One region of the Bacillus sp. H1a genome, then DNA from elsewhere that is predicted to be linked to it. Evidence: riboswitches for the same ligand, from Rfam matches in the RefSeq annotation. Region 1 holds a riboswitch; each other region holds the start of a gene.
The links. A riboswitch is a leader RNA that binds a small molecule or an ion and turns the genes downstream of it on or off. The one in region 1 is predicted to bind cyclic di-AMP.
Positions count from the first base shown of each region.

Region 2: linked by a shared signal. The riboswitch ahead of U860_RS0122100 (hypothetical protein) and the one ahead of kdpA (potassium-transporting ATPase subunit KdpA) in region 1 are both predicted to bind cyclic di-AMP.
Region 3: linked by a shared signal. The riboswitch ahead of U860_RS0130520 (APC family permease) and the one ahead of kdpA (potassium-transporting ATPase subunit KdpA) in region 1 are both predicted to bind cyclic di-AMP.

Region 1 is NZ_AYMH01000028.1:63,117-76,877, reverse strand. It holds gene nhaC (Na+/H+ antiporter NhaC) at 1-13, shown strand, start outside; gene fumC (class II fumarate hydratase) at 136-1,524, shown strand; gene U860_RS0113790 (FAD-binding oxidoreductase) at 1,576-2,925, opposite strand; gene U860_RS31510 (hypothetical protein) at 3,073-3,444, opposite strand; gene U860_RS0113780 (PH domain-containing protein) at 3,679-4,095, opposite strand; gene U860_RS0113770 (DUF2087 domain-containing protein) at 4,709-5,473, shown strand; gene U860_RS0113765 (MATE family efflux transporter) at 5,707-7,116, shown strand; gene U860_RS0113760 (peptidase E) at 7,365-8,063, opposite strand; gene U860_RS0113755 (DUF3942 family protein) at 8,472-8,870, shown strand; gene U860_RS0113750 (BlaI/MecI/CopY family transcriptional regulator) at 9,001-9,417, shown strand; gene U860_RS0113745 (M56 family metallopeptidase) at 9,419-10,231, shown strand; partial or broken gene U860_RS33320 (cytochrome c biogenesis protein CcdA) at 10,286-10,396, shown strand; gene U860_RS0113735 (TlpA disulfide reductase family protein) at 10,421-10,975, shown strand; gene U860_RS0113730 (prolipoprotein diacylglyceryl transferase family protein) at 10,990-11,673, shown strand; cyclic di-AMP (ydaO/yuaA leader) riboswitch at 11,829-11,971, shown strand; gene kdpA (potassium-transporting ATPase subunit KdpA) at 12,072-13,739, shown strand.
Region 2 is NZ_AYMH01000047.1:8,350-22,110, forward strand. It holds gene U860_RS0122065 (ABC transporter substrate-binding protein) at 1-314, shown strand, start outside; gene tenI (thiazole tautomerase TenI) at 325-945, shown strand; gene thiO (glycine oxidase ThiO) at 938-2,047, shown strand; gene thiS (sulfur carrier protein ThiS) at 2,063-2,266, shown strand; gene thiG (thiazole synthase) at 2,269-3,039, shown strand; gene U860_RS0122090 (thiazole biosynthesis adenylyltransferase ThiF) at 3,032-4,051, shown strand; gene thiD (bifunctional hydroxymethylpyrimidine kinase/phosphomethylpyrimidine kinase) at 4,067-4,879, shown strand; cyclic di-AMP (ydaO/yuaA leader) riboswitch at 4,999-5,146, shown strand; gene U860_RS0122100 (hypothetical protein) at 5,240-5,626, shown strand; gene U860_RS0122105 (hypothetical protein) at 5,644-5,874, shown strand; cyclic di-AMP (ydaO/yuaA leader) riboswitch at 6,133-6,278, shown strand; gene U860_RS0122110 (SipW-dependent-type signal peptide-containing protein) at 6,380-6,484, shown strand; gene kdpF (K(+)-transporting ATPase subunit F) at 6,481-6,561, shown strand; gene kdpA (potassium-transporting ATPase subunit KdpA) at 6,581-8,248, shown strand; gene kdpB (potassium-transporting ATPase subunit KdpB) at 8,262-10,352, shown strand; gene kdpC (K(+)-transporting ATPase subunit C) at 10,370-10,951, shown strand; gene kdpDN (KdpD-like non-kinase potassium sensor) at 11,008-12,162, shown strand; gene U860_RS0122140 (DMT family transporter) at 12,350-13,237, opposite strand; gene U860_RS0122145 (patatin family protein) at 13,539-13,761, shown strand, end outside.
Region 3 is NZ_AYMH01000132.1:332-6,226, reverse strand. It holds gene U860_RS0130520 (APC family permease) at 335-2,161, opposite strand; cyclic di-AMP (ydaO/yuaA leader) riboswitch at 2,304-2,450, opposite strand; gene U860_RS36935 (hypothetical protein) at 2,612-2,740, shown strand; gene U860_RS0130505 (hypothetical protein) at 2,831-3,211, opposite strand; gene panE (2-dehydropantoate 2-reductase) at 3,457-4,389, opposite strand; gene U860_RS0130495 (hypothetical protein) at 4,565-5,895, shown strand, end outside.

The DNA.
Region 1 (13,761 bases):
GCAAGTATCGTAAAAAAAATACCTTCTGCCATCGCAGAAGGTATTTTTTTATGTATGAATGAGAATTCTTATCATTCGAACGAAAGTCTGTTAAAATAAGAAATGTAAGTATTTTATTTTCAAGGGGATGAAAAAATGGAGTACAGAATTGAAAGAGATACATTAGGAGAAATGAAAGTTCCAGCTGATAAATTATGGGCAGCACAAACGCAACGTAGTAAGGAAAATTTTCCAATTGGAACAGAGCATATGCCGCTTGAAATTGTAAAAGCATTTGCGATTTTAAAAAAGAGTGCAGCGCTTAGTAATCAAAAATTAGGGAAGTTATCAGAAGAGAAAGCGCAAGCAATTGTGGAAGCTGCTGATGAAGTTATCGTAGGGAAATGGAATGAACATTTTCCACTTGTAGTCTGGCAAACAGGTAGTGGTACACAATCGAATATGAATGTGAATGAAGTAATTGCAAACCGTGGGAATCAAATTTTGAAAGAAAAGGGATCTGACGTACATATTCATCCGAATGATGATGTGAACATGTCTCAAAGTTCAAATGATACATTCCCAACAGCGCTTCATGTAGCGTGTGTAATTGCGGTAGAAAATCATGTATTACCAGCTATTACGAAATTAAAAGAAACGTTAGCAGAAAAAGTAACTGCATTTGAACATATTATTAAAATTGGTCGTACGCATTTACAAGACGCAACACCGTTAACGTTAGGGCAAGAAATTAGTGGTTGGCACCGTATGCTTGAAAAAACAGAGCGTATGATTGCAGATAGCAATACATATATGAAAGAATTAGCAATTGGTGGTACGGCAGTTGGAACAGGAATTAATGCGCATCCTAAATTTGGCGAGATGGTAGCAGTAGAAATTAGTCAATTTACAGGTAAACAATTTGTGTCTGCATCAAATAAGTTTCATGCGCTAACGAGTCATGATGAAGTTGTATTTACACATGGAGCATTAAAAGCATTAGCGGCTGATTTAATGAAGATTGCTAACGATGTGCGCTGGCTTGCAAGTGGTCCACGTAGTGGTCTTGGGGAAATTACTATTCCTGCAAACGAGCCAGGAAGCTCTATTATGCCAGGTAAAGTAAATCCAACGCAAAGTGAAGCGTTAACAATGGTTGTCGCACAAGTTATGGGGAATGACGCAACAATCGGATTTGCTGCGAGCCAAGGTAACTTTGAGTTAAATGTATTTAAACCAGTTATTGCTTATAACTTCTTGCAATCTGCTCATTTATTAGCTGATGCGATTGTTTCATTCAATGACAAATGTGCAGTTGGTATTGAAGCAGATGAAGAAGTAATTAATGAAAATGTAAATCGTTCATTGATGCTTGTAACAGCGCTAAACCCACATATCGGATATGAAAATGCAGCGAAAATTGCAAAGCATGCTCATAAAGATGGATTAACTTTAAAAGAAGCAGCACTGCAATCGGGATTACTAACAGAAGAGCAATTTGATGAAATTGTAGATCCGAAAAAAATGATTGCTCCGAAAGAATAATGGAAGAGGCCAAGGTTCTTAGTTTAGAATCTTGGCATTTTTTATTGTATTTCAGTTTTTAATTGCTTGCGGGAAGGTAAATACGTTTAGTGGGTCATATTTTTTATTTATTTTTCTTAATTTGTTTGCATGTGTTCCGTAGTAAGCAGTCATGTAATCTTGTAAACGACTGTACGGAAAGTTGACAAATGAGCCTTCTGTTATGGATTCAATATGCTCAAATCGTTTTTCTAACCATTGTACATTATCTTTTTTTAAGATTGGATCTTCCCATATAGATTGAAGCCCGATAATATAATAGGCATCTCGGTAATAAAAAGCAGTTTCATCTTTATTTATGTCTTTTACTTTCCCACCTAGCGGATAGAGGCTTATCGCTGCAAAAACACTGCCGGTCGCTCTTTTTTGAATAAGACTAATGATTTGTTCTATTTCTTCCTCATTATATTGTTTCTGCACGAATCGTCCTGCAGATTTAAATTGTTCAGAGGGTGGATATGAAGACTGTACGATTTCCATTGCCTCGAGAAAGCTAATATATTGTAAATTTGTTGTTACACCGTCTATATGAAGTAAATCTTGTAAAATGATATTAGCTTCTTCTGGTGTCCCGTAAAATAAACCTCGTCCATATATTGCTAGTCCTTCTGTAGCTGAATTATATATACTTGCACCAATAGTCATCTTATTATTTAAATCTACTAACCAATTTTGCCATACATGAAGAAATTCCTTTTGGATGTTTACTGAAGCATTTGGCCAATATAGTTCAACTAAAGTAACTTTATCAACTTTTGGAGGGAGCTTAAAAGTTAGCGAAACGACAATGCCAAAGTTTCCGCCACCAGCGCCGCGGCAAGCCCAAAATAAATCTTTATGGCAAGATTCATTAGCTGTAATTACGCTACCTTTATAGTCAATCAATTCTAGCTCAATTAAATTGTCGCAGCCAAGGCCGAAATATCTACTAGAGTAGCCCCAACCGCCACCTAACGTATATCCACTTACTCCAACAGTTGGACAAGTTCCCCCTGGAAATGGGTAACCTTTTGAAGAAATAAAGTCATAGACTTGTTTATTTTGAGCACCTCCTTGAATTTTTATTGTATTTTTATCTTGATTAAACTGGATGCAGTTCATTCTGCTTATATCGATTACAAGGACGTTGTTGCCGATAGAATACCCTTCGTAATGGTGCCCGCCAGACCGAATGCGAATAGCAATTTCATTTTTTCTTGCCCAAATAATTGCATTACTAACATCCCATTTTGTATAGCAATAAACAATAGCTAAAGGGAATTTTTGAACAGCACGATTCCATTCTTGTCTAGCGTCTTCATATTCATAATCATATCGTGTAATAATTTCACCTGTTAATCCTTCATAACTTAACTCATACATGATAAGCACCTTTCATTCGTTTAGAGTAAGAGTTCACTTTTTTAGAAATAGTGTATGTTCGTATTGTTTGTTGGTGATGGAAAGATAGAGATATCTTTTTGGAATAAAAATAGGCTAACTTAGAAATTAGTTAGCCTGAGCGAGCGATTAATATTTAAACGGAGGTTCTGTTTGTAGATAATATCCATTTCTTACATGACCAGTCCAATTCGCAAAAAATTGTCGCCATGAAACACTACTAAAAAATGCATCTATAGATTGTGTTTCGGAATTCCAGTCTAAAATTAAGAATGGTGTATTTCCTAATTGCCAAATTCCTCTGTTCACGTCGGTTCCAGTTTCGCGAATTAATAGGAGTGGTAGCCCATATTGATATCCCATAGCTGGTTCAATTTGAGAGAAGGGAGTTCCTTCCCAAAATGGTGTTTCGGGTACAAATGGTCCAACGTTAGTTTTTAGACCTTGTACAAAAAAACGTTGGAAATCTACAGCTACGAGACCGTAACTTGATAAAATCATTCTTCTTATGCTCGTTAAAGGTGATTCAGGGTATTGATCGCTTCAAGGGAAAAGAAGAGCTTGTTCAATTCAAAAATGAGCCTGTCTAAAAATTGCTGTTGTAGTTGATTAAGTGTATTTACAGTACTTAAAAATACAGGAGTATGGACATTAGAATAAAAATATAATTGGCAAATATATTAAAGAGCTTTTAGAATAAGCTTTACCCCACTAATAGTATGAACTAGTGGGGGATCAATCGAGTACTTTCATATGTGGGCAGTTCTCTTTTAAGTATGAAATGAATTGTTCCTCTTCTTGCGGTACAAATGATGTTACTGAATCGAATAGATTATAATAAATTTCTAATTGTTGTCTTGTCCATTTTTCGGAATAAAGTTTTTTACCAGAGTATTTAATGTGACGTATATCTTCAAACGGAATTTCAGTGCGGAGAATGAATCCATGTTTAATAACAAGAGATGATTCCGTTATTTTGTAATGAGAAAAATAAAAAGAAGAGAGATTCACGATATTTAAAAGCATCATAAGAGTGAAAAAAATAGAATTCTCATTTTGAAAAAATAGAGAAATGAAGAAAACAACGATAAGCAATGAGAGAAAAATGATATTGAATGGATTTTTTTTCGTTTTAAATTTCAAGTCAGTCACCTCGTTATACCAATCATTAAAATAATTAAATCACAATATAATAATGAAACGTAAAATTATGCAATATTGCATAATTTTACGTTTCATTATTCGTGTAAACTTTTTTGATGGGATAAATTTAAATGAAGTTTTTCAACAGTGGAGTTGCATAAAATGACTTGCAGAAAAAGAGTTAAAGTAATAGTCATAATTAGTTGTACGATGATCATTAGTGGTTGTTCAAATAGATTTGTTGAGGATGGAAATGGAAAACATGTATTTGTACAAGCAAGTAAAGTTTTAATAGAGGTTATTTATAAAATATATAAGAGGTAAAAAGGTGTTTCCGCATATGGAAACACCTTTTTTGTAGTTAAAATTGAGTGCTGGAAGGATCTTGAATAGTAGTCATGTTTTGCTTCACATCCCATAATAATTAGTTTTTAAAATACATTCGCTTTTCGGTGTGATAAGTCCTTTTTGTATCTTCGAATAGATATTTTTATAAAAGTTTATAAAATAGGCAAACGGAATGTTGAAATGTTTATTTTCATTATGTTAAGATGATGAAGTGATAATAAACGATATTATAATTTGTTTGTTTTTAAATAAACCTTTTGGAGGAATGTTTAGTATGGGTGATATTTCAGAGAAGTTTTGGGATGCGTCGGTAGGGGAATTGAAGAAAGGGTATGTGTTTGATACGGAAGCAGAAGAATATATTTGCTTAGCTTGCGGAGAGACATTTATAAAAGGGGTTATTTATCAAGATAATCAAGTTTTGTATGAAGCAGAGAAGTTTGTACAGTTGCATATTCAAAACGAGCATACGTCTATGTTTGATTATTTATTAAATCTAGATAAGAAGTTTACAGGTTTAACCGATTTGCAAAAGAAAATGGTTCAATTCTTCCATATGGGACTTAATGATAAAGAAATTGTAAAAGAGATGGATGGCGGGAGCACATCAACAATCCGTAATCATCGATTTACATTACGGGAGAAGATGAAGCAAGCAAAAGTATTTTTAGCATTAATGGAATTATCAGAAGAAAAATCAAAAGTTCAATCTAAATTTGTTCCGATTCACAGAACAGCTACGATGGTAGACGATCGCTACAATATTACAGAAGAAGAAAATGATGAAGTGTTAAAAGCGCATTTTATAGAAGGATTAGATGGACCGCTGTCTAAATTTCCTAAAAAGCAAAAACGTAAATTAATTATATTGCGTCATTTAGTGAGAAAGTTTGATAGTAATAAAAAGTATACTGAAAAAGAAGTAAATGCAGTTTTAGAAAATGTATATCCGGATTTTGTGACTTTAAGAAGATATTTAATTGAATATGGTTTTATAGATAGAACAGCTGATGGAAGCCAATATTGGGTGAAATTATAAGAAATAGAGAAGGAAAATGAATAGAAGCACATAATTAAAACAACTACACAAAGAGATAGAAGTTAAAGAGAGTGTATGGAGTGAATAGTAAGAGTACGATTTGAAGTGTTAGAAGTTAATATTTTAACGAGCAGACAGAATTGAAAAATTAGAAGAGAAATGGTTGGTGCAATTTCAACCATGTGGAGCACGGATATGGCCGTGTGATCTCGAATTAAAAGGAGAAATGAAATTTGAAACCACCTACAGATAACAATAAAGAAGGTGTAGAGTCACAAAAGTCAGAAAAGGAAAAGAAACCGATATGGAAATCGATGTCCATGTTTTTAGTTCCGTTACTATTAAGTAATGTATTACAATCAGTAGGACAATTATTTGGTATGGTAGTAGTAGGAAGATGGCTTGGGGTAAATGATTTAGCTGCTATATCGGCATTCTTCCCGTTATTTTTCCTACTCGTTTCATTTGTAATTGGAATTGGTTCTGGTAGTTCTATTTTAATCGGTCAGGCGTTTGGTGCTAAAAATGAAGAACGTTTAAAAGCTATCGTTGGTACGACGCTTACGTTTACTTTTATTATCGGAGTCGTGTTGGCGATAGTAGGAAGTGTGTTTGCACTGGATATTATGCGCATTATGGGAACACCAGAAAATATTATTGATATAAGTGTACATTATGCACGTATTTTATTTATATCTATGCCAGTTTTATTTTTATATTTTGCGTATACAACTTTTATGCGAGGGACGGGAGATTCCAAAACACCATTTTACTTTTTAATAGTTAGTACAGCACTAAATATGTTATTATTACCGATCCTTATTTTTGGTTGGTTAGGACTTCCGCAATTAGATGTTTACGGAGCAGCCTATGCTTCGGTTATATCTACAGTAATTACTTTTATTGTCATGCTAATGTATTTAAAGAAGAAAAATCATCCACTACAATTAGATGGGACAGTAAGAAAATATCTTCGTATGGACTGGGAGTTATTAAAGTTATTGTTACGCCTCGGTATTCCAGCGAGTATTAATATGATATTAGTTTCATTATCAGAAATCGCGGTAATCGCATTTGTAAATCGGTATGGTTCAGATGCAACAGCGGCGTATGGCGTTGTGAACCAAGTTGCAAGTTATGTACAAATGCCAGCGGTTAGCCTCGGTATTACAGTATCAATTTTTGCAGCGCAATCAATTGGTGCGAACCAATTTGATCGATTGCAGAAAGTTGTTAAGGCCGGAATTATTATGAATTACATCATTGGTGGCGTATTAATATCACTTATTTACTTGTTCTCAAGAGATATTCTAGCACTATTTTTAACGAGTCAAAATACAATTGAAATTGCTCATAGCCTAATCATGATTACATTATGGAGTTACTTAATTTTCGGTCATGCACAAATTATTAGTGCGACAATGCGAGCAAGTGGTATAGTACTATGGCCAACTGTAATCGGTGTTGTATCAATTTGGCTTGTTGAAGTACCTGTGGCGTATTATCTTTCTTACCATACGAGCCTTGGCATAGAAGGGATATGGATTGGGTATCCAGCTGCATTCATCGTCAGCTTAATATTACAGTATGCATATTATAAGCTTTCATGGCAGAAGAAACGAATTACACGATTAGTAAGTTAGAAGATGAAAATGAGGTGTCCGAAAAGTCGAACTTTTTGATGAGGTGATGCCCTTTTGATTTCGTACAATAGTAAATGGGATTATATCAATAATTTTTCGAATATATCTATCATAACTTGCAATATATCGGCAATTAGACAAAGTATATCGATTTGCCAACAAATACTGACAAAAGTAGCAAGGCTATAAAAAGAAGAGGCGGTGCCAAAATATCATTTGGCACCGCCTCATTTTTTGTTAGTAAATGTCTATAAATAACTTTTCAAAGTTATGTCAAAATGTTGTCTAATGAGTTTTCCATTATTCATATAAAACTCCCAAGCTTTCTCTGGTTCACCGATAATTTCAAATGAATCTTCTGTAATATATAAAGCGCAATTATCTTCTAATGCAATGCCCTCTATATGAACTTGGTGAGTTTGTAAAAACGTATGGAAGGCATTCATTCTATTTAATTGATTGTAATGGGGGCAAAATCTTTTGTTAACAATACTCCAGCCACTACTTTCTATATAACCAGAACCTTCATAATCTGAACGGATGCTAGATGTGAACCAGCACATAGCACCGGCACTATATCCTGCAATAAGTGTTCCATGTTGTAAAGCAAATAGTAACTTTGCATCTAGTTTATGTTCTTTCCATTGTTCCAGCATTTGAACGTAATTCCCACCGCCAAGATAAATTAAATCGGCAGAATGAATCATCTCATCTATTTCATATTTAGTAGGTGTTTCGTTTATAATACGTAAAATTTGAACCTCACAATGTAATTGTTTTTCAAACGTTTCTAAAAATAATTTTATATAGTCTTCATCATCATGACTAGCTGTTGGAATAAATAATACTTTTGGGTATTGTTTATTTGTTAATTTTATAAGTCGTTCATTAATATGCAAGTGATTTGAATCTTGTAAATCACCGCCACCAATGACAGCTAATTTCATAGGAAAGCACCACCTAATAATATTTGTTATGTAAAAATTCGATAGCGGGGAGTTACATTCCTTCTGTGATTTAATGAATTAACAAGTAGAATGAATAATAAAAAATACAGTTTAAAATATATTGAAATAGTAAGGGCTGTCGGTAGCTGTAGATAGCAAGGGATTAGAAGCGGTTTATTGATATATAATACTGGATACTATCGTTTCAAAGTATGGAAGTAATATGGTTAAATGAATATAACGACGTATTAATTAATATTGAATGAGCTTTTATAGTTAAAAGGTGCGGGAAATACCAGAGAATTTACAAAAGTGGCTTTTACTTTTTATAGGAACTTATTTTATAATATGGTAAATTTATACCAATATATTTATTTGGTATGAAATGAAAAGAGGGAGCGTGAAAGAGTGGATTTTCGATTTGAATTTACAACAAAACTGAGAGAATATTTAGATGATGAGAAGGATGAAAAAATAATAAAGGATGGACACAGAGATATAATTTTTCAGTATTTATATCCTTTAGAGAGTGAAATTGGCTTTGTTAAAAATCCTAATTTTACTTTTTTGGCATCAGGAAGACGTTCACATATAGTATTAGAAAATATTGAATTTAAAACAGAAGTAAACGTAGAAAGTAATGTAATTGAAATTACAAAAGTAGTGGATAATGTCGTTATTCCATTGGATACTATCGTAGCAAAGGATCGGGAATTATTTGCACTAGGGCGTAATGAAAAATTTAGTGTGCAAATATTAGAATATTATCTCTTTGAGACATTTGGTGAGAAGTTAGGTTTACAATGAACCTAACAAGGTACAGACTAATAATTAGTGGAGATTGGAAAAACACTAATTAAAGTATCAGCTTATAACATTCATGTTTGACCTTTTATTTATTTCGTACTACAATCTGTAGTGTGAAAGGAGTTATAATATGTTTACTCAAAACTACAAGTTAAATGAGCAAGGATTAAATCACTTTTTCGGACCGCTTGAAGCGAAAATTATGGAAATTGTTTGGTCTACTCAAGGTATTACTATTAAAGAAGTACAGCAAAAATTAAGTGAAGAATCCCCGGTGAACTTTAATACTGTAATGACAGTTATGAACAGATTAGTAGAGAAAGCACATTTAGAAAAACATATTGTGAAAAGAAGTGGTATGTATCGTGCTGCACGAACGAAAGAAGAATTTTTATCCGATCAAACGAAGAAAATGACGCAGGAATTAATGGGTGAATTTGGGGATCTTGTTGTGAGTCATATGATAGATGAGTTAGAGCAAGCTGATCCGTCTTTAATAAAAAGGTTAGAAGAGAAATTAAATCAGCTAAAAAAAGAGGATCGATAACATGATGTGGCAAATGCGTAAAACCGTTTTGTTAGCAGTGAGTATTAGTGTTCTTTTTTTTAGTATGTTAGTATACTACGTCACATACCCATTTCTTTTTCAAAATAAAGCATTTTTTCTTTCACAGTTTTGTTTATTTGAATTGCAAAAGCATATGAGGGAACTATCAATACTCCGCATTATGATGGCTGGATTACTGTTATTTACTGTATTCATTATAAGTAAAAGAATTTGGAAGCAGTTTTTTTATAGTAAAAGATTGAAGAAAAATCTCGTGTCTATTACAAGAAAAGGAAAGCGAGTATACGTATTATCGACGTTACAGATTACAGCATTTACAATTGGGTTATTTCGACCGAAAATTGTAATTTCAGAAGGGATGTTTCAGTCGTTTTCAGAGGAAGAAATTGATGCGATTGTTTTACATGAGGAGTATCATCAAAAAAATCGAGATCCATTAAAATTATTTTTCTTTACACTGTTAGCAGAAGGAATGATGTATATTCCTGTATTAAAAGGGATGCTACAGCGTTATCATGTGTATCAAGAGCTATCAGCTGATAAATATGCGATGCAAAAAATGAAATCTTCATTCGAGCTAGGTAGTGCGTTATTAAAATTAATTAAAATAAAGACGATGGAAAATAAATGTATTACAGCTTCATTTGCGAAAACCGCAATTAATTTACGGATCGAGCAAGTGTTGAATGAAAAAGTTGTTAAGCTCAATATACCATTACATACAAATTCAGTATATGTTACGTTAGGGCTATTTTGTATGTCGATTGTACTTATTGTCGGAGAGTGCATATAGCCTCTTTTTTTACTTATTAGCACTACAATTTGTAGTGTAATATGGAGGAATAAAATGAATGCAGCGGATCTAACAATTTGGCTAGTAGTAGGGACAGGGGTACTTTCATTTATATCACCATGTTCTTTACCGCTATATCCATCTTATTTATCATATATTACAGGATTTTAGAAATGAGGAGGAAGAAAAGTGAAGAAACTAATTGCTATTATACTAGCTGGGGCACTAATTTGGGCAGGAGTTAACTTTTATAATACTAAGAAAGAAGAAAAAGAAAGAAAAGCGAAACAAGCGGAGTTACAAGAGAAAGAAGTATTACCACAAGTGGGATTTAAAGCGCCGAACATAACATTAAAAGGATTAGATGGAAAGCTTTATTCGTTAAATGATGCAAAGGGAAAACCATATATTATTAATTTTTGGGCATCATGGTGTGGCCCATGTGAAATGGAGGCTCCTGACTTAGTTCGTTTGTATGATAAATATAAGAAGGATGTTGAAATCTTTGCGGTAAATGCAACTATCGGGGATCCAGTACAAGAAGCGAGCGCATTTGCAGATCGTCACGGATTTAAATTTCCTGTTCTATTAGATATGGATGGAGTAGCTGGAATTGATTATAAAGTATTCTCGTTACCAACGACATTTTTTGTTAATAAAGATGGAATTATAGCAGATCAAGCACGAGGGGTATTACCTCCAGATCAATTAGAAGAGAAGTTTAAGAAATTAATTGAGAATTAAGAGGGGATTTTATAGTGATGGAGTGGATAGTGAGGTTACAACCAGTATCGCTTATAATAGGAAGTCTATTTGGATTTATACTGATGAAACGAAAGATGAGGCACCAAAATGTATCATATGAAAAAATGATGGATGTTGTAACAAATGCTTTTCTTATCATCGTATTTGTATGGAAATTTGCACCGGCAATTTTAAATCCAGTATGGGCAATAGGATCGCCATTGCAAGCGTTATTAGCTGTAGGAAGTATTCAGCACATTATAGTGGGGTGCATAATTGCAAGTATATACATTGTTTGGAAAAGTAAAAAGAAGCAATTTTCGCTTCGTATTTTACTTGATGCATTGCCTTTTGGACTATGCATGAGTATTATTTTTTATTTTCTATTTCATCAAAAATTAGGTGTACAAACTACAGTGCCTTGGGGTGTGAAAATATATGAATCTAAATTTTTATATCATCCTATTTTCGTGTATGAAATTGTACTCGCACTTTGTATAATAGGCTCGTTATGGTTAAAGAATGAAAGATTAGGAAATAGAAAGAATATAAGCTTCTTTCTAATCTGTGAAGGAATAGCTCATATACTCCTTTCGCTAATTAGTGAACAAAACTCGATTCTATTGGGTCTGTCTATACAGCAAATAATGAGTTTTTGTGTTATTAGTTTAGGTATTTTGTTAGTGCCAAAAAAATAAAAATAGCCATGTACGGAGAGCATCCGTGCATGGCTATTTTTAATAGTTATTTTGTAATAGTTTGTTGTAAAAAGAGAATTATATTTCTCTCTTTACAAGTACAATTCAGAGGAGTATATTTACAGACAGAATAGCTCAATTTGTATTTGGCAGCCGAATATGTATCGCTTAATCCATTATGGAGCGGGGGAACCAAATTTGTGCATATGGCATTAGGGGTGAATCCTTTTTATAGGTAGGGCTAATCTCAAGGTCCGAATCCGACAGCTAACCTCGTCAGCGTTTTGAGAGGGGGGACTTGTGTATATAAAACACTAGGTGCAACCTAGTGTTTTCTTTTTTTATTCTCTTAGTAGCAAAAAATGAAAATATGTATTCTTAAAGAGAGGGAGAAAAGAATGAGCTGGTTTACAAGTCTAATTACAATTGTTCTATTCGTGTTAATCGCAAAACCTATGGGAGATTATTTATATAACGCTTTTCAAAAGCATCATTCATTTCAAAAAGTATTTGGACCGATAGAAACAGTATTATTTAAAGTGACTGGAGTTAAAGGTCATAGTCAAAGTGGTAAAAGATATATTTTTTGCTTATTAATGACGAATTTTTCTTTTATTGTAGTCGTATATGCTATTTTTAGGTTACAAGGAATATTGCCGTTAAACCCTAATCATTTTGAAGGATTAGAACCTACTTTAGCTTTTCATACAGCGATTACGTTTATGACGAATGCAAATTTACAACATTATGGTGGTGAAAGTAGTTTATCGCATTTTTCTCAAATGATAGGCGTAACGTTTATGATGTTCGCGGCTCCAGCAACTTCAATGGCGGTAGGTATTACATTTATTCGTCTATTGGCTGGGAAAAGAATTGGGAACTTTTTTGTTGATTTTGTTCAATCTATTATACGTGTACTTCTGCCGATTGCGTTTATAACATCATTGTTATTTGTATTATTAGGAGTACCGCAAACCCTTGATCCAACAGTAACTGTGAAAACGGTAGCAGGAACAATACAAGAGCTTCCACGCGGGCCGGTAGCTTCTTTATTATCTATTAAAGAACTAGGTGACAACGGTGGCGGATTTTTTGGAACGGTTTCTGCACACCCTTTCGAAAATCCTAATATGGTCAGTAATGTGTTGCAGATGGTATTACAAATGCTAATGCCAATGGCGTTTCCATTTGTATATGGGAGAATGGTCGGTAATCGAAAGCAAGGACGAATGCTTTTTATATCAATGCTTATTCTTTTTATAATTGGTTTCTCGGTTCTTGCTACGACTGAATTAAAGGGGAATCCGCTGTTAAATCAATTAGGATTAGAAAGCTCACAAGGAAATATGGAAGGGAAAGAAACGCGTCTCGGTGTTATTTCTTCAGCTCTTTACGCGAATGTTACAAGTGCCTCTGGTACTGGTGGGGTCAATACGACTCATGACACGTTAACGCCAATTGGAGGGATGGTCCCGCTTGTAAATATGCTTTTAGGAGCAGTGTTTGGTGGTATTGGAGTTGGGTTTATGAATATAATCATGTATGCGATGATTGCTGTGTTTTTAGCAGGATTGATGATCGGCCGTACACCGGAATTTTTGAATAAGAAATTGGAAGGAAAAGAAATGAAGTTAATCGCGATTACGATTGTATCTCAGCCATTACTTATTCTTGGAGCGGCGGCAATTGCTTTTTCGACTTATCATGGAACGGATGCCATTTCCAATCCTGGTTTTCACGGTTTAACTCAAGTAATATATGAATATACGTCGTCAGCTGTTAATAATGGATCTGGATTTGAAGGGTTAAAAGATAATACACCGTTTTGGAATCTTTCAACTGGTATTGTAATGTATATTGGTAGGTATTTTGGAATCATTACAATGCTTGCTGTTGCAGTAGGGCTTAAAAAGAAGAAGATTATTCCTGAAACGATAGGAACCTTTCAAACTGATACTCGTTTATTTGGCGGGATTTTGTTAGGGACAATATGTATAGTAGGTGCATTAACATTTTTACCAGTGCTCGTACTTGGCCCAATTGCTGAATTTTTAACGATAATTTAACTATATCATGTAATAAAGAAGG
Region 2 (13,761 bases), on a different contig from region 1:
CTTTGAAAAAGGATAAGGAAGCGTTGCAAGCCTTTTTACGTGGTGCGAAAAAAGGCTATGATTTCATGAAGAAAAATCCGGATGAAGCACTAAATATTTTATTAAATCATCAAGAAAAAGAAAACTTCCCACTTGTACCAGAAGTTGAAAAAGAAAGTATGAAAATTTTATTAGAGAAGATGGAAACGAAAGATGAACCATTCTTATCAGATTCAAAAGAGTCATGGGAGCAGCAAAATAAATGGTTGAAAGAAAAAGGGATGACGAAAGAGGTTGTTCCAGCCGATGAACTATTCGAAAACATTTTAAAGTAGGCGAATGCATATGAAAAATGAGCTCCATGTAATCTCAAATGGTCAAATGCCATTCGAAGAGGTAGTGAATGTAGGGATACAAATTGAGAGTGAGATTGATTATTTGCATATTCGTGAGCGTGAGAAAAATACGAAGGAATTGTATTACGGTGTGGAAAGCCTTTTGGAGAAAGGCTTTCCAGCATCCAAAATAGTGATAAATGATCGAATTGATATTGCTATTCTATTAAATATTCCACGTGTTCAGCTAGGGTATCGAAGCGCAGATGTAAAGTTAGTGAAAGAAAAGTTTTCTTATTTGCATGTTGGTTATTCAGTACATTCTTTAGATGAAGCGATAGTGGCATTTAAAAATGGAGCGGATTCGCTCGTTTACGGTCATGTATTTCCAACGGCTTGTAAAAAGGGTGTGCCAGCAAGAGGATTAGAAGAAATTGCTCATATGGCAAGGTGTTTATCAATACCAATCACCGCAATTGGTGGAATCACTCCTGAAAATACAAACGATGTTCTTGCAAATGGTGTAAGTGGCATTGCTGTTATGTCTGGGATTATAAGCAGTAGTAATCCGTATAGCAAGGCGAAATCTTATAAGGAATCAATAAGAAAGTGGGCGGGAAAACATGTGTAAGAAGTATGATGTAGCGATTATTGGCGGAGGTGTAATTGGCAGTTCAATTGCACACTTTCTAGCGGAAAGAGGGCATAAAGTAGCGATTGTAGAGAAGCAAGGAATCGCATCTGAAGCTTCGAAAGCAGCAGCTGGTTTGCTCGGTGTTCAGGCAGAATGGGATGAATATGATCCGTTGTTTGAGCTTGCTAGAGAAAGCCGTGCTATATTTCCACAACTTGCAGAAGTTTTACGTGAAAAAACAGGCATCGATATTGGGTATGAAGAAAAGGGAATTTATCGCATTGCCCAAAATGAAGATGAGAAGGAAAGAATTCTTCATATTATGGATTGGCAACAGAAAACAGGCGAAGATTCCTACTTTCTAACAGGGGAGCATTTGCGGGAAAAAGAACCATTTCTTTCCGAGTCAATTATAGGGGCGGTATATTACCCAAAAGACGGTCATGTTATTGCACCAGAGCTGACGAAAGCATTCGCACATTCCGCGGCATTTTCTGGAGCTGACATATATGAACAGACAGAAGTGTTTGATATTCAAATTGAAAACAATACGGTGACTGGAATTGTTACAAGCGAAGGTGTAATCACATGTGAAAAAGTCGTTATCGCTGGAGGTTCATGGAGTACGAAATTACTACATTATTTCCATAGTGATTGGGGTACATATCCAGTTAAAGGAGAAGTTGTTGCAGTAAGAAGCAGGAAGCCTCTCTTGAAAGCTCCTATTTTCCAAGAGCGGTTTTATATTACGCCAAAGCGCGGTGGCCGTTATGTAATTGGGGCAACGATGAATCCTCATACGTTTAATAAAGCTGTGCAGCCAGAAAGCATAACTTCTATATTAGAGCGTGCTTACACGATATTGCCTGCTTTAAAAGAAGCAGAGTGGGAAAGTACGTGGGCTGGGTTAAGACCGCAGTCTAATCATGGAGCTCCTTATATGGGAGAGCATGAAGAAATAAAAGGTTTATATGCTTGTACTGGGCATTATCGAAACGGTATTTTATTAAGTCCTGTTTCCGGTCAGTATATGGCTGATTTAATAGAAGGAAAGCGAGAAAATCATTTGCTAGATTCATTGCTTCCTAAATCGGTTTAGAAAGGGGATGGAAGTTTGAATTTAAAAATTAATGGTAAGCAAATTGAAATACCAGCGAGTGTAAAAACAGTAGCTGAGTTACTTACACATTTAGAATTAGATAAAAGAATCGTTGTAGTAGAGCGTAATAAAGATATTTTACAAAAAGATGATCATAAGGATACATCTGTTTTTGATGGAGACCAAATTGAGATTGTAACTTTCGTAGGAGGCGGTTGATTATGTTAAACATTGGACCATTTTCATTTCATTCTAGACTTTTATTAGGAACAGGGAAATTCTCTGATTTTGATGTGCAGCAAAAGGCAATTGACGTTTCTGAAGCTGAAATTTTAACATTCGCAGTACGTCGTATGGATATATTTGATGCGAAGCAACCTAATCTATTAGAGAAACTTGATGTGAAAAAATATACGTTACTACCAAATACAGCGGGAGCAAAAAATGCTGAAGAAGCTGTTCGAATTGCAAAATTAGCAAAAGCTTCTGGACTTTGTGACATGGTAAAAGTAGAAGTTATTGGTGATGATAAAACGTTATTACCTGATCCGGTAGAAACATTGAAGGCATCTGAAATGTTATTGGAAGAAGGATTTATCGTTCTTCCATACACATCTGATGATGTTGTATTAGCGCGTAAATTACAAGAACTTGGTGTACACGGGGTTATGCCAGGAGCATCACCAATTGGTTCAGGGCTTGGTATTGTAAATCCATTAAATTTAAGTTTCATTATTGAACAAGCAACAGTGCCAGTTATCGTTGACGCTGGTATTGGTAGCCCAGCTGATGCAGCATTTGCAATGGAATTAGGGGCAGATGGTGTGCTATTGAATACGGCTGTATCGGGAGCAAAAGACCCTATTAAGATGGCACAGGCAATGAAGTTAGGTATTGAGGCAGGGCGCTTAGGCTTTGAAGCGGGTCGTATTGCACGTAAGCGTTGTGCAACAGCAAGTAGCCCTTTAGAAGGAATGAGCGTAGTTGAATAATCGATATTCTCGCCAAGAGCTATATTCTCCAATTGGAGAAGAGGGACAACAAAAGATAGGAGAAAAGCATGTACTTATTATCGGTGCGGGCGCACTAGGTAGTGCAAATGCAGAGATGTTTGTAAGGGCTGGTGTTGGTAAGGTGACAATTGTTGACCGCGATTATGTGGATTGGAGTAATTTACAAAGGCAGCAATTGTACGCGGAGCGTGATGTAGAGAATAATCTTCCGAAGGCTATAGCGGCAAAAAAACGTCTAGAAGAGATTAATAGTGAAGTAAGAGTCGAAGCTCTCGTTCAAGATGTAACGGCTGAAGAATTAGAAGAACTCGTTACAAATGTTGATGTAATAATTGATGCAACTGATAATTTTGAAACACGTTTTATTGTGAATGATATATCGCAAAAATATTCTATTCCGTGGATTTACGGAGCGTGTGTAGGTAGTTACGGTCTTTCTTACACAATTCTTCCTGATAAAACGCCATGTTTATCTTGTTTATTACAATCGATTCCGCTTGGCGGGGCGACATGTGATACAGCGGGGATTATATCACCTGCTGTATCTCTTGTCGTTTCTCATCAAGTAACAGAAACACTAAAACTGTTAGTAGAAGATTATGAATCACTTCGAAATGGGCTTGTGTCGTTTGATGTATGGAAAAATGAATATTCATGTATGAATGTGCAAAAGCTTCGGAAACATAATTGTCCTTCATGTGGTGAGGATGCATTATATCCGTATTTAAATAAAGAAAACACTTCAAAAACAGCAGTTTTATGCGGGAGAAATACAGTTCAAATTAGACCACCTCATAAAGAAGAAATGGATTTTGAACAATATAAAGAATTGCTGAATGATCGCGTGAATGATTTGAATGTAAATCCATATTTATTATCATTTTCTGTTGGAGAAAAGAGATTAGTTGCCTTCAAAGATGGCCGTGTACTTGTGCATGGAACGAAAGATATAAGTGAAGCAAAAACAATTTATCATCGCTATTTTGGATAGAAAAGGATGAGTGAGATGAAAGTAAATAAAGCTTTAACGATTGCAGGATCTGATAGCGGAGGCGGCGCTGGAATTCAAGCAGATTTAAAAACTTTTCAAGAGCTTGGTGTGTATGGAATGACAGCTATTACAGCAATTACTGCTCAAAATACGCTTGGCGTTCAAGGGGTATATCCTGTTTCTTTAGAAGGAATTACGGAACAGCTGAATTCAATTGGTATGGATTTAACACCAGATGCTGTGAAACTAGGAATGCTATTTAGCAGTGAAATTATTCAAATTGTGGCAGAACACATTAAGAAATTTGGCTGGAATAATATTGTGCTAGACCCTGTTATGATTGCAAAAGGTGGCGCTTCATTATTACAACAAGAAGCAGTACACGCATTAAAAGAATATTTATTGCCATTAGCTACTGTTGTAACACCGAATGTTCCTGAAGCAGAAGTGTTAACAGGACTAGAGATTCATAATATAGAAGATAGTAAAGAAGCTGCGAAAGTATTGCATGAATTAGGAGCTAAATATGTTCTTATGAAGGGCGGACATGCAGAGTATCAAGGTAATAAAGTAATCGATTTACTCTTTGATGGTGAGCAGTTTATCGAATTTAGAAGTGAAAGAATTCCTTCGAAGCAAACGCACGGGAGCGGGTGTACATTCGCGTCTGCAGTTACAGCAGGACTTGCTAAAGGATATTCAATTGAAGAGGCAGTTCAAGAGGCAAAACAATTTATTAGTATAGCGATTGAAGAGCCTTTGAATATTGGAATTGGTCATGGACCGACGAATCATTTTGCTTATAAAGTGAATAAGACACATGTATAAAGACATGAAAAGCTAGTTTTTTAACTGGCTTTTTTTCTGTTTACTTTTTCAAAATTTAAGAGTAATATATCAGCCAGAATCTGTTTTTTATTTCCGTATTATGTGGGGATAATGGATTATTTTGTAATACGCTGAGTCCAGATTTATGGAGCGGAGGAACCAATTTGTGCGTCGTCACTAGGGGTGAATCTTTCAATTTTGAAAGTAGGGCTACTCTCAAAGTCCGAATCCGACAGCTAACTTCGTAAGCGTCTTGAGAGAGGACGGTGCCATGATGGATACATCACTTCATCGGTCTGATTAGTATAGGAGAATATCAATCTATGTTTAGATTCTTTTATGCTAAGGAGGATGAGGTATATGGAATTAACACTTATTTGTGTTGGAGAAGAAAATAAAGTAAAGAGTTTAAGAGAGCTAGTAGCATTTCAGCATGAGTTAATTATTTTTACAGCAAATGAAGAGATAGCAGCTGAAGTTAGAAACTATGGATTTGATTCGACTTATAGCTGTAATAAGGAGCAGGATTTTACTAGTATTTGCGAGTGTATTAAGAAGGTGATTTTGCTCGGAGATGAGCTTTCAATAGTTAGTTTCTTCACAGAACGTATTCGTTTTTCTTTTCAAGCGCCTATTACTGTTGTCACAAGGAATAAACGATATCCGGCCAGGCTCTATGAAACAATTGGAGCTAAAATTGTCGTGTTTACAAACTGTGATAACATTTCGTTTTTATTTTTTGAATAGGGCGGGAGGAAGCGAAGATGAAAGTATTACTACTTGGAGATATAGCGAATCGTTGGGCGGTATCGGTAGAGCGAGTTCAAGAATTGGTAGTGCTCGATCCGATTTTTCCGAGGCCATATATAATATTGCCATCGAAAGATGCTTTATATTTAAAAACAGATATTATCGAATATGAGCAGCTACATGCAGAATTGTCACAAGTTTATATTCGCGGGAGAAATTTACGTGCATTTTTACGAGGAGATTAAGCATTGAATAAAAGAGCGAATGCTGAGTGCAACAAGCTATGCACTTTATGTAATTCGCTCTTTTTATTTCATATTTAAAAGATCATTTCTATGAAAAAGAAAGAAAAGACAAGAAAATAGATGAAAGAACATTAATAACGTGTAATGTAAGCGTTTAAATAATAAAATATTTTCTTATTTAAAGTAATTTGCCTCTTTACAAGTTAAATATAGAGGAGTATATTTACTCTCATAAATCATTCATAAAATTTCCAAAAAAACCTAAAATCGCTGAGTTCCAGAAATGGAGCGGGGGAACCAATTTTGTGCATCGTCACTTGGGGTGAATCTTTCAGTTTTGAAAGTAGGGCTACTCTTTAGGCCCGAATCCGACAGCTAACCTCGTAAGCGTTTAGAGAGGAGGTTTACTTTTTGTTGTTCATTTTTTGAACACTGAGTAGAGCTCAGTGTTCTTTTTTAATATTTTAATGGTAAATTTTTACAAGAAAAGAAGTGAGGGATAGCTATGTTAGATGTTGTAATGATCGGGATATTTGTTGTATTAGTTGCATCGATGGCAAGTCTTGCAAGTTGGTCAGATAAAGTTGTGAAAGAAGGGAAGCAATCATGATGATTGCCTTATCGGTTATTGTTGCAGCGATTACGGTGTACTTAGTGTACGCATTATTAAATCCAGAAAAGTTTTAATTAGGGGGAATCATTCATTATGATTTGGGTTGCAGTTGTTATTACAATGCTCTTGTTTATTTTAGTAGCAAAGCCAATGGGGATTTATTTAGAGAAAGCCTTTCAAGGTAGCAAGACGCTAGATAAAGTATTCGGGCCTTTTGAAAAACTTATATTTAAAATTACAGGGGTGAAACAATACAATCAAACGTGGAAGCAATACGCATTATCACTAGTATTGTTAAATGGATTTATGATTGTCGTTGTATATTTCATTTTCAGATTACAAGGTGTGCTGCCGCTAAATCCAGCGCATATTGCAGGGATGGAGCCTACGCTCGCTTTTAATACAGCAATTAGTTTTATGGCCGATACAAACTTACAGCATTATAGCGGTGAAAATGGTTTGTCTTATTTATCACAATTAATCGCCATTACGTTTTTAATGTTTGCAGCACCAGCAACGACTTTAGCGATTGTTATGGCATTTATAAGAGGGCTTGCTGGAAAAGAACTTGGGAACTTCTTCGTTGATTTTACGAGAGCTTTAACGAGAGTTTTTCTTCCAATTGCATTTATTGCGGCGTTAGCCTTTGTCGCACTCGGTGTACCACAAACGTTAGACGGGGCAGTTACAGCACATACGATTGAAGGTGCAAAGCAAAGTATATTACGTGGACCAGTTGCATCATTCGTTTCAATTAAGGAACTTGGGAATAACGGTGGTGGATTTTTCGGGGCAAACTCAGCGCATCCATTTGAAAATCCAGGACAAATCACTAATATTTTACAAATGATGCTTATGATGTTATTGCCAACAGCACTTCCATTTACGTACGGACGAATGGTAGGAAATAAAAAACAAGGACGTATCCTTTTCGTTTCACTATTTATGGTGTTTTTACTAGGGTTTATAACGATTACGACATCTGAATTAAACGGGAATCCAGCGTTAAATGGAATAGGTATTGAACATGTGCAAGGAAGTACAGAAGGAAAAGAAGTACGATTCGGAACAGTATTCTCTTCACTTTATGCGACAGTAACGACAGCTGCTGAAACAGGGGCAGTTGATACGATGCATGATACGTTAACACCAATTGGTGGTTTAGTTCCACTCGTAAATATGATGTTGAATACAGTATATGGCGGCGTTGGAGCAGGCTTTATCAATATTATCATGTATGCAATTATTGCAGTCTTTATATCTGGATTAATGGTCGGACGGACACCAGAGTTTTTAGGTAAAAAGATTGAAGGTAAGGAAATGAAATTAATTGCAGTAACGATATTATTTCATCCGTTACTTATTTTAGGATTTTCAGCATTGGCTCTTTCAACAAATCTAGGAACAGATGCCATTTCGCATTCAGGTTTCCACGGTTTAACGCAAGTTGTATATGAGTATACATCGTCAGCTGCGAATAACGGATCTGGATTTGAAGGTTTAGGGGATAATACACCGTTTTGGAATATTACGACTGGTTTAGTTATGTTTTTAGGACGCTATTTCAGCTTAATTACGATGCTAGCTGTTTCCGCTTCACTGAAGGAGAAAACGGTCGTACCAGAAACAGTCGGAACATTCCGTACGGATAATAGTTTATTTGGTGGCATCTTCATCGGAACGATTGTAATTGTCGGTGCGTTAACATTCTTCCCGATGTTAGTATTAGGCCCAATTGCAGAATTTCTTACATTGAAGTAATGGAGGGTAAATGATGAAGCCGGTAGTAGTAAAAGAAAAACAAGTGAACGAGTCACAAATACATGTTATAGAAGATGAGGTTAGACAAGCGAAAACGCTGGATCGCGATATCGTGACGCATGCGATAAAACAATCCTTTGCGAAATTGAATCCGAAAGTAATGATTAAGAATCCTATTATGTTCATTGTGGAAATTGGATTTATAATTACGTTACTTTTATCCTTTCTTCCAAGTAGTTCGAGTAGCGTACCAGGGTGGTTTAATATAACAGTTTCTCTTATTCTATTATTTACAGTTTTATTTGCTAACTTTGCAGAAGCGTTAGCAGAAGGGCGTGGTAAAGCGCAAGCCGATTCTTTAAAACAATCGAAGAAGGATGTGTTTGCAAATATTATAAAAGAAAATGGAGACATCGTTCAAGTTTCAGCAACTGAGCTGAAAAAAGGTGACATTGTTATTGTAAAACAAGGAGAAATGATTCCGAATGATGGTGAAGTAATTAAAGGATTGGCGTCTGTAGATGAATCTGCAATTACAGGGGAGTCAGCTCCTGTTATAAAAGAAGCAGGTGGCGATTTTTGTTCAGTAACAGGCGGAACGATGGTCGTAAGTGATGAGATTACAATTGTAATTACAAGTAATCCTGGTGAATCATTTATTGATAAAATGATTTCTTTAGTAGAAGGAGCTGCTCGTCAAAAAACGCCGAATGAAATTGCTTTAAATACAGTATTAACGAGTTTAACTCTAATTTTCTTAATCGTTGTTGTGACGTTGCCGATCTTTACAAATTATTTAGGATTTCAAATTGATACAGCTGTACTTGTGGCATTGTTAGTTTGTTTAATTCCAACGACAATTGGTGGGTTATTATCAGCGATTGGTATTGCTGGGATGGACCGCGTGACAAAGTTTAATGTATTAGCAATGTCAGGGAAAGCAGTAGAAGCTGCGGGCGATATTAATACAATCATTTTAGATAAAACAGGTACGATTACTTTCGGGAACCGGATGGCACATACACTACTCCCTGTAGGAAATGAAACGATTGAGCAGGTAGGGAAATGGGCTGCGATTAGTTCTGTTTTAGACGAAACGCCAGAAGGTCGATCTGTTATAGAGTATGTGCAAGCAAAATCAATATCATATAATAGAGAACTTGCAGAACAAGGTGAATTTGTTCCGTTTAAAGCAGAAACGAGAATGAGCGGTGTTGATTTACAGGATGGAACGAAAGTGAGAAAAGGTGCTGTTGGTGCCGTTATTGAATGGGTTCAATCACAAGGCGGAACGATTCCAAAAGATGTGAATCAAAAAGCAGATTTAATTTCAAAAGAGGGTGGAACACCACTTGTAGTTGCAGTAGATGATCGTATTTACGGTTTAATTTATTTAAAGGATACAGTAAAACCTGGTATGCGTGAACGTTTTGAACAATTGCGCCAAATGGGGATTAAAACGGTTATGTGTACAGGTGATAACCCATTAACAGCAGCAACAATTGCAAAAGAAGCAGGGGTAGATGAATTCGTTGCCGAGTGTAAACCAGAAGATAAAATTGCGGTTATTAAAGCAGAACAAGATAAAGGGAAACTTGTAGCAATGACAGGTGATGGTACAAATGATGCTCCGGCATTAGCGCAAGCCGACGTTGGATTAGCGATGAATAGTGGTACAACAGCTGCGAAAGAAGCGGCAAATATGATCGATCTAGATTCGAATCCAACTAAAATTATTGAGGTTGTAGGAATCGGTAAGCAATTGTTAATGACACGTGGTGCGCTAACGACGTTTAGTATTGCGAATGATATTGCGAAATATTTCGCGATTATTCCAGCGATGTTTACACTTGCGATTCCGCAAATGGAAGCATTAAATATTATGGAATTAACATCACCGCTTTCAGCAATCTTATCAGCATTAATATTTAATGCAGTCATTATTCCGTTACTAATTCCGTTAGCGATGAAAGGTATTGCATATAAACCGATGAGTTCTAATGCACTGCTTAGCCGAAACTTACTCATTTACGGGCTTGGCGGAGTTATCGTTCCATTCATTGGAATTAAAGTAATTGATATGATTGTCGGCTTGTTCATATAAGGAAGAGGGGAAGAAAGATGGCGAAAAGACAAAGTATACTTTCACCAATTATTCGTATTACTTTTACATTCTTAGTCTTGTGTGGACTTGTATACCCGCTAATTGTAACTGGTATTGCGCAAGCGGTAATGAAGGATAATGCGGATGGAAGTCTTATATATAATGATAAGAATGAAGTAGTTGGTTCAAAATTAATCGGTCAAAATTTCACAGATCCACGTTATTTTCATGGGCGTGTCTCTAGTATAGAATATAAAGCAGAAGCATCAGGGTCTAATAACTATGCACCGTCTAATCCAGATTTAGCGAAACGAGTAGAGAAAAGTATTGCAGATTGGAAGGTACAAAATCCAAGTGTGCCAGTTACAGAAGTACCGATTGATTTAGTAACAAATTCAGGTTCAGGACTTGATCCGGATATTAGTCCACAGGCAGCTTACGTACAGGTGGATCGTATCTCGAAATTAACAAATATTCCGAAAGAAAAGCTTGATCAGCTTATTAAAAATCAAACAGAAGGCGCTACACTCGGTTTATTTGGAGAGGACCGTGTAAACGTCTTAAAGTTAAATTTAGAATTACAGAAACTAATAAAATAGTAACAGTGCTACCTCAATCTAATGGATTGAGGTAGCGTTGTTTCAAAAGAAAGGTTGTGCGTGTCTTGTATGCAGATGACTATAAACCAACGTTTCAAAGGCGAACACCGGAAGAGTATTTAGAATATATTCGTCAGCAAAATCGTGGAAAGTTAAAGCTATACGTAGGGGCTGCTCCAGGAGTAGGGAAAAGTTATAAAATGCTCTTTGATGCTAGAGAAATGCAAAAAGATGGTATTGATATTGTAATTGGTTTAATTGAAACGCATGGAAGAAAAGAGACGGAAGAAGCAATTGCTGATTTAGAAAAAGTTCCTTTAAAAGAAATAGATTATAAAGGGAAAGTATTTTATGAACTGGATGTAGAAGGAATTATAAAGCGAGCACCACAAATCGTTGTTGTTGATGAACTCGCGCATAGTAATATTCCTGGTTCTAAACATAAAAAACGGTACATGGATGTTCAAGAATTGCTAGAGGCTGGTATATCAGTATTATCCGCGTTTAATATTCAACATTTAGAAAGCGTTCATGACATTGTAGCTCAAATTACGAACGTCAAAGTACGAGAACGTATTCCGGATTTTATTTTGCAAAAAGCAAATGAAATTCAACTCGTTGATGCAACACCTGAGGTATTAAGGAAGAGATTAATAGATGGAAAGATATATAAGGAAGAAAAAATTCAGCAAAGCTTACAAAACTTCTTTACGCTTAATAATCTAGGGGCACTAAGGGAATTATCGCTTCGTGAAGTTGCAGATGATATGGATGAAAAAATTAGTCAAACAGTTATAGAGCCGATTGGCGTGAAAGAAAAGATTCTCGTTTGTGTACAATACAGTTCAACAGCAGAGAAATTAATAAGAAGGGGATGGCGCATGGCTGATCGGTTAAACGCTGAATTGTATGTCTTAAATGTAGAAAGGGAAAATATAGATTCTATTTCAGCAGGGAAAAAGCAAACAATTGAAGAGTGGAAATCCTTGACGAATCAATTTGATGCGAGCTTTGTATTAGAAGAAGCGAAAGGGAGAAAGCCAGCTGATGTTATTATTGAAGTCGCGAACAGACTACAAGTAACGCAAATTTTACTCGGACAATCAGCAAGAACACGGTGGGAAGAAATAAGAAAAGGTTCTATTGTAAATGAAATTATGAGACAAACGAAGCATATTGATATCCATATCGTTGCTGATCAAAGAGCTTAAAATAGAGACCTCCTTTCGGGAAGTCTCTATTTTGCTTTTTACTTATTTTCTTTTTTGTAGAGTATGGGGATTTTATTCCCGTGAGAGAAAGACATTCACTTAGAAGTAGACCTAGGTTAAGAGAATGAAAATAATATAAACGAAGCCCCTCAACGTGGATGTATATTTATCTATCTTGGCGAAATATTTATTCCATATTTTTCTTATAATTGAGTTTTAATAAACTTTTAAAATCTAACTCAGCAATTAATACACTTAATAATATGAGAGTTGCACCTAAGTAGCCTTTAAGTGTGAGTGTTTCACCCGTGAAAAAGAAGGCAAAACCGGCTGAAAAAACGGGTTCTAGTGAAAAGATAAGACCTGTATGTGTGGGAGTGGTATATTGCTGGGCGATAACTTGAACAATGAAAGCTACTGCTGTGCAAAATATACTTAAGGCTAAGGTGATTAGCCATGAGTCAATAGTGCTTGGAAGTTTTGGGGTTTCTATAATGAATGAAAAAATAAGACTAAATAGGCCAACAAAGCCGAGTTGTATTACCCCAAGAGCAATTGAATTCACATGTTTCGTTACTGTGCCCGTAATGATGACGTGAATCGCATAAAATAAAGCAGACAATATGCAAAATATATCGCCGTTACCGATCTTAAATTCACTATTTAATGTTAATAATCCGATTCCTATTATCGTTAAAACAATTCCTAATATAACTTTCTTTTCAGGAATGTGCTTTAAAAATATAGATGATAATATTGGAATGAAAATGACAGTGAGACTTAGTAAGAAACCTGCATTAGAAACACTTGTATACTTTGTACCGAAAGTCGCAAAAATATAAACTATAAATAAAACAGAAGCTAATATAAAAGCATATTTTACAGTTTTAAAATCAATTTTGAATAAGTGTTTGTAAAATATTAAACCTGATAAAAGAAAGGCAATAATAAATCGTAATGCGATTAAATTATATTCTTCTATGTCATCAAGGCCAACCTTTGTAAGTAGGATGGATGCACCCCAAAAAAATGTAACCAGTAGTAGCATTAAATCAGCTTTTAATTGTAATTTCATCCCTATTCCCTCGTTATCTATAATTTGTAATTTCATCCCCATCATCTTATTATATATTTTAATTTCAATTCTGAATATTTAAAATTAAAAAATTTGGGATTATTTATAATAATTCATTTAAAGAAGTCGTAGCGATATTTCGCTAGCCTGATAGTGATGTGGTGCTATCATTAGGAAGAAGAAATTCTTTTTTTTCAAGCCTTTTAAATATAGTTTCTGAAAGAACTCATATATAATAGAAAAAGATACTTAACATAGTGAATAATTAAAGAGTCAATATATAGAAAGAGGAGAGAGTAACATGCTTGAAAATACGGGGTTAGTATTAGAAGGCGGCGGTATGCGCGGAGTATATACTGGTGGGATACTAGAATACTTTATGGAACAAGATTTATATTTTCCATATGTAATCGGTGTATCAGCTGGTGCTTGCCATGCAGCGTCGTATCTTTCCAGACAAAGAAATAGAAATAAAACAGTAAATATTGATTATGCATCACATCCACAGTATTTATCGTATAAAA
Region 3 (5,895 bases), on a different contig from region 1:
TTATTCGTTTTAAACTAATAAACCTACGTAAGTATGAAATTTCATTTTGTTTTCATTCAAATTTTGTACTGTAAGGTCATTTAAACACAGCTATTTATCCACCGTAAAGAAGTATTTTTATTCCCTTTATTTTCAAGGTCTCATGTCCTTATTTCAAAATAAAATCCGAGAGACTAACTCAATTGAAATATCCATAACTCACACTAGAAAACGTGACTAACCCACAAACAATAAAATTATATTAGTATATCTTTTAGGCCGATATGCAATTATGCATAGAACATACAAAAAGATAGCTTCACAAAAGTGAAGCTATCTCTAACATTTATTTTTCTTATTTTTTCAAATGATATGGCACTGTCGTAATAACAACATTTCTTCGATACAGTAGAAACGCACGAATGAGTAAACTAGACTGATTATGAAGAATGTTATGCCAACCTTTTTTCGGAATAAACTGTGGTATAACGACCGTAACTCGGTAATTTGATTCACTCGCCTTATATTGCACCGTATCAATAAACTTTGTTAACGGTTGAATAATACTTCTATAATGAGAATGTAATGTAACAAGCCTTACTTCAGGTTGCCACTTCTTCCATTTCTCTTCAAATTTCTTTTCCTCTTCTCTGTCAAAAGCAACATATACAGCGATAACTTGATCTGCAGAAAGAGCCTTAGCATAATTCAATGAATTTTCTACTACATGAGTCATGCCAGCTACAGGAACGACAATTACATTCCCCTCAATCGGAACAATTCGCTCACAAGTTTTTAAACTTAATTGATCACCCACTGCATCATAATGCTTCTTAATTCGATGAAACAAGAAGATAATGAAAGGTAAGAAAATAAGTATTGACCAAACTTGCGCGAATTTAGTTAAAAAGAACATACTCATAACGATAAAACTAATAACTGCACCAGTTAAATTAATCGTTAATCGTAACATCCATCCCTCAGGTTTTTCACGAAGCCATTTTAGTACCATTCCAGTTTGAGAAAGTGTAAATGGAATAAATACCCCTACCGCATATAGCGGAATCAAGTGTTCTGTTTTCCCTTGGAAAGCTACAATTAAAATAATCGAAGCAATCCCAAGTATAATAATACCGTTTGAATACCCTAGACGGTCTCCTCTAATTGTAAACATTCTCGGGATGAACTTATCTTTCGCAAGATTAACCGCCAATAATGGAAAGGCAGAATATCCTGTATTAGCAGCAAGAATTAATATTAAAGCTGTTGTACCTTGTATGAAATAGTACATGAAATTACGTCCAAATGTTTGTTCAGCGATTTGTGAAACAACCGTTACTTGTTTACTTGGATTAATGCCATAATAGTAAGCTAAAAAGACAATTCCCGAAAATAAAACGGCAAGTAAAGCACCCATCGCAAGCAATGTTTTTGCCGCATTGTTAGGAGAAGGATCTTTAAAATTTGGGATTGCATTAGAGATTGCTTCAACACCTGTTAAAGCAGAACTTCCTGATGCAAACGCTCTTAACAGTAAAAACAAACTAATTCCTGCAACGGGTGTTCCAATTGGCGAATGTAAAGTCGGTGAAACTTGACCAGTTAAAATATTATATATTCCTACACCAATTAGTATAAATAATGCTAAAACAAATAAATAAACAGGATATGCTAAAATCGAAGCTGATTCAGTTACCCCTCTTAAATTTAAAATAGTAATCAATATGACAAATATAATCGCAATGATTACATTATGTGCATGTAAGCTAGGAAAAGCAGATGTGAGCGCATCTGTACCTGCAGACACACTTACTGCAACAGTTAAAATGTAATCAACTAATAAAGATCCTCCTGCTATTAAGCCTGGATTCATCCCTAAATTTTCTTTTGATACAACATATGCCCCCCCGCCATGAGGGTAAGAAAAAATAATTTGTCGATAAGATAAAATAAGAGCTGTCAATAATACTAATACCCCAACAGCTATTGGAATAGAATACCAATAAGCTACTGCTCCAAGACCTGCTAATGCAATTAAAATTTGCTCTGGACCATAAGCAACCGATGACAATGCGTCAGAAGATAAAATCGCTAACGCCTTCGTTTTATTAAGCTTTTGTTCTCCTAACTCGGTTGATTTTAACGGTCTTCCAATTAAAAATTTTTTGATAGCTGAAACCACTGCTGTCCACTCTCCAATAATTTTGTACGAACCATTCTGCTAGTCACAACCAATAAACTATCTCTTCAGAAAATAAAAATGTCTACAAGCCATAACGAATAGACTTGTAGACATTAATTTTTTTGTCGCACAAGCTCCACCTTCCTTCTCAATATAACGCTTACGAGGTTAGCTGTCGGATTCGGGCCTATGAGTAGCCCTACCTTTTTCAAGGATTCACCCCATTGAATTATGTACTAATCCATTTAAACGGGTCCCCCGCACCATGCAGTTTCAGCGATTTAGAAAATTGAAACTGTGGATTATAATACTCCTTTATTTTTAAAAAGTAAATAAAAATTTTCATAAAATAACTCAAATTTTAAAAAGCTAAAAAAATTATGATGATTATGTATGATTCCAGAATAAATAATCATAATTAATAATATTACAACCATTTAGGAGGCTCATATGTCAAAGAAAAAGAAACCAATCTTATCAGATTATTTTTTAGATGAAGTTAGAAAAGAAATCAACCATCTATACGGTAATATGGAAAAAGAACGGGATATTACACAAGAAAATAAAAGGAATCGATAATTGATTTGAACTAAGTTACAACATTAAAAAAGTCTGTTTTTACATAATGTAACTTAAAACAGACTTTTTTATTCTTAAACACCGATAAATTTATTGCGTATAAATTACAACAAGCATCCAAATAGCTAAAGCAGAAATAACTGCAAGTACTATACGAGTAGATAGTACACGCACTTCAAAATTTGTCTTTTTTGATGGTTCAGGATATGAAATAATGTAAATCCCTTTTAAGAGTGATAGCCACCCTATAAGTGTTACAAAGCCTTGCCAATTGAACTCCCATACATTATGCAAAATAACTGTGCTTACGCCTAAGAAAATTGATAAAAATCCATACATAATTCCAGAACCTCTATCTTCCACAACTAGCCTTTTCAATTCGCGTAACACGGATGGCCGTATAAAAAGAATTCCGGATACAATTAATATAATCCAGCCCCAAAACAAACCTAAAAAAGTAATTATAGTCATGCTCCCCTCTCCTTTCCATCACATTTATATTTCAATACTCACCATTTTTAGAACTCACTTATTTATCTATGTATTAAAAGCAAACATCCAATTTCATCAAATGCTGTTTTTATACGTGCACTAAATTATTCAAAATCCCCATTGAACGATCATACATTTTCTACCTTCACTAAAAAACAGAAAGAAGTATAGAAAAAACAATAATGTTTTTTCTATACTTCTTTCATTTCACTACTACAAATAAACTATACCAATTCTTTATTTAAAAACATTTCTTGATATACTTTTAAGTTTTGATATACTATTTCCAATAATGGAGTATCTATATGCAATTGCTTTGCTAGTTCCAACAAATATCCTTGCAAATGCGCCCCTTCAATGAACGAACCTTTTTCCATATCACGCTGCATAGAGGACTTCATATCATAAGAAATTTTATCAATTGTTTTCATATGTTCCTCAACAATATTATCCTTAACTGGAGCTCCAAATGCCCTCATAATTTGCATAGATTCCTCAAATACATTTCGGATAAATTCACGTCCACCTTCACTTTCACGAATCGGCCCTATTGGCGCACGCATTAATGTTGTCACTCCTGACATTACGGTGATAAATAAATATTTATGCCACATGTCCTGCAAAATATTTTCACTTAATACAAAACTAGCTTTCGTACCCGCAAATACTTTAGAAATACGTTGCATTCTCTCTACATCTTGAGGCTTAATTTCCCCAAATACAAGTCTATTGGCAGCACTAGTTTGTACGACATCCCCTTCGCTATTTAATGTCGTTTCAATAAAGCATAAACCACCAATCACCTTTTCCTCACTAAACTCTTTTTGTAATAGTGATAAATGAGCCATACCATTCAATAATGGGATTATGACTGTATTCTCACCTACAAATGATTTCAAATCTACTATTGCCTCTTTTAGGTGATATGCTTTTGTTGAAAATAAAATCACATCAAATGGAGCAGTGATATCTTCTTTCGTTATTAATTTCGGTTGAAATGAAAAATCTCCGTTAACGCTTCGGATAACAAGACCTTTTTTCTCTAATTGTTGTTTCCGTCTACTACGAACGAGAAAAGTAACATCTTCTCCCTTTTCTACTAGTCGTCCACCAAAAAATCCACCAACGCCTCCAGCTCCTAATACTAAAATGCGCATATTACATCCCCCTTTTTAAAACATGATATTACTACTTTTAGTATACATAATATTGTACATGTCCCCTAATGAATAAGCTGAATTTTCATTCTTAACCGAGTGAAAAACAGTGGTTATTTTTAAGCAGATTTGGGCATGTTGTTTCTATAGCTTATATTGAAAGGAAACTATGTAAATGGAGGCAATACAAACAATCGAAGAAAAATATGTATCAACAGCGATTTTTCAATTTATTTTCCCATTTTCGTTCAAAAGTGGATATGAACAAAATATGTTCCCTTTCTTACAAAAAAATGATTTCCGGCCCTTTCGACTCGATCATCTCGAAGATGAAAATACATATTACGGGGAGTTTCATGTTTCACATCAAAATATGGAAGCATACTATCTTTCATTTACAAATAAAATTCTCTTTCCTCGCTCTGAGCATCAAAAAGGATTACAGCGCTATTCTAAAGATCTCAATTTAAACGGACATTTAACAACAAATCTAATCTCTGTCCCGTTCACAGTGCACTCAATCGATGTAACACTATGCCCTTATGAACTTGGGTTCCTAACAATTCGAACTGAAGTTAACACCTCTCCAAATATGACACTATCAGACGCAATAGAATTCGCTACACGATTCCGTGTACTTGAAACGAGAGATGAAACGGACGAAAATATTTGCATAACATGCGATGGGAAAAAATATTCCCAAGTTGAAAAATTCATTTTCGGTTATTTATTTAACGGCTTAACAGATTTTTTTGAAAAGAAAAGATTAAGAAGTTCTTACTTTCAAACTTTTCCTTTCTTTGAAGACCAAAGAATGTACGTGCAAACTTTGTTATCGCTAAAAGAAAATATGGAACTTAACGTTATTGATGTTTATCGTACTTCCAGTCTTTCTGGATTAACAAGTGATGGTAAACCATATGTTAGTGCGAACAATCTCCCTTATATTAATGATTACTTAAAACAGCACGCCTATCAAAGGTGGGCTCCTAATCGTTATTTCATAATGGAAGAACATATTTTCACATGTATTACGAACGAAGATGATAATAAAATAGCTAAACTTGCTAGCCAAATGTATGGGGAGTTTTATTACGCTTTATTATTAAACTTATTTCATAAAATTGTATTATTAAAAATGGCAAACGCTTATGCTGAACTAAATATTGAACAGGATACAAATGAGATAGAGAAGTTAATTTATTCTATCAATTCGTTTACAGCTAATTATTTTTCTTTAGAATTAGTATCTCAGTCACAAAGTGAAGATATTTTCTTTCGTTTAAGAAAGCTTTTCAATATTGAAATACTGTTCACAAATGCGAAACAAAATCTTGATAGTTTGTTTAAATATCAAGAAAATGTTGCCTCTAAAAAAGATAGCCTTTTATTATTAATTTTAACTCTCTATTCTGTAGTGGGCCAAATGCTAGGGTTTACTATGATTGACCTTTTAAAAAACACTGATTCAAATCATATATCTTCACCCCTAGAATATTTTGCTCT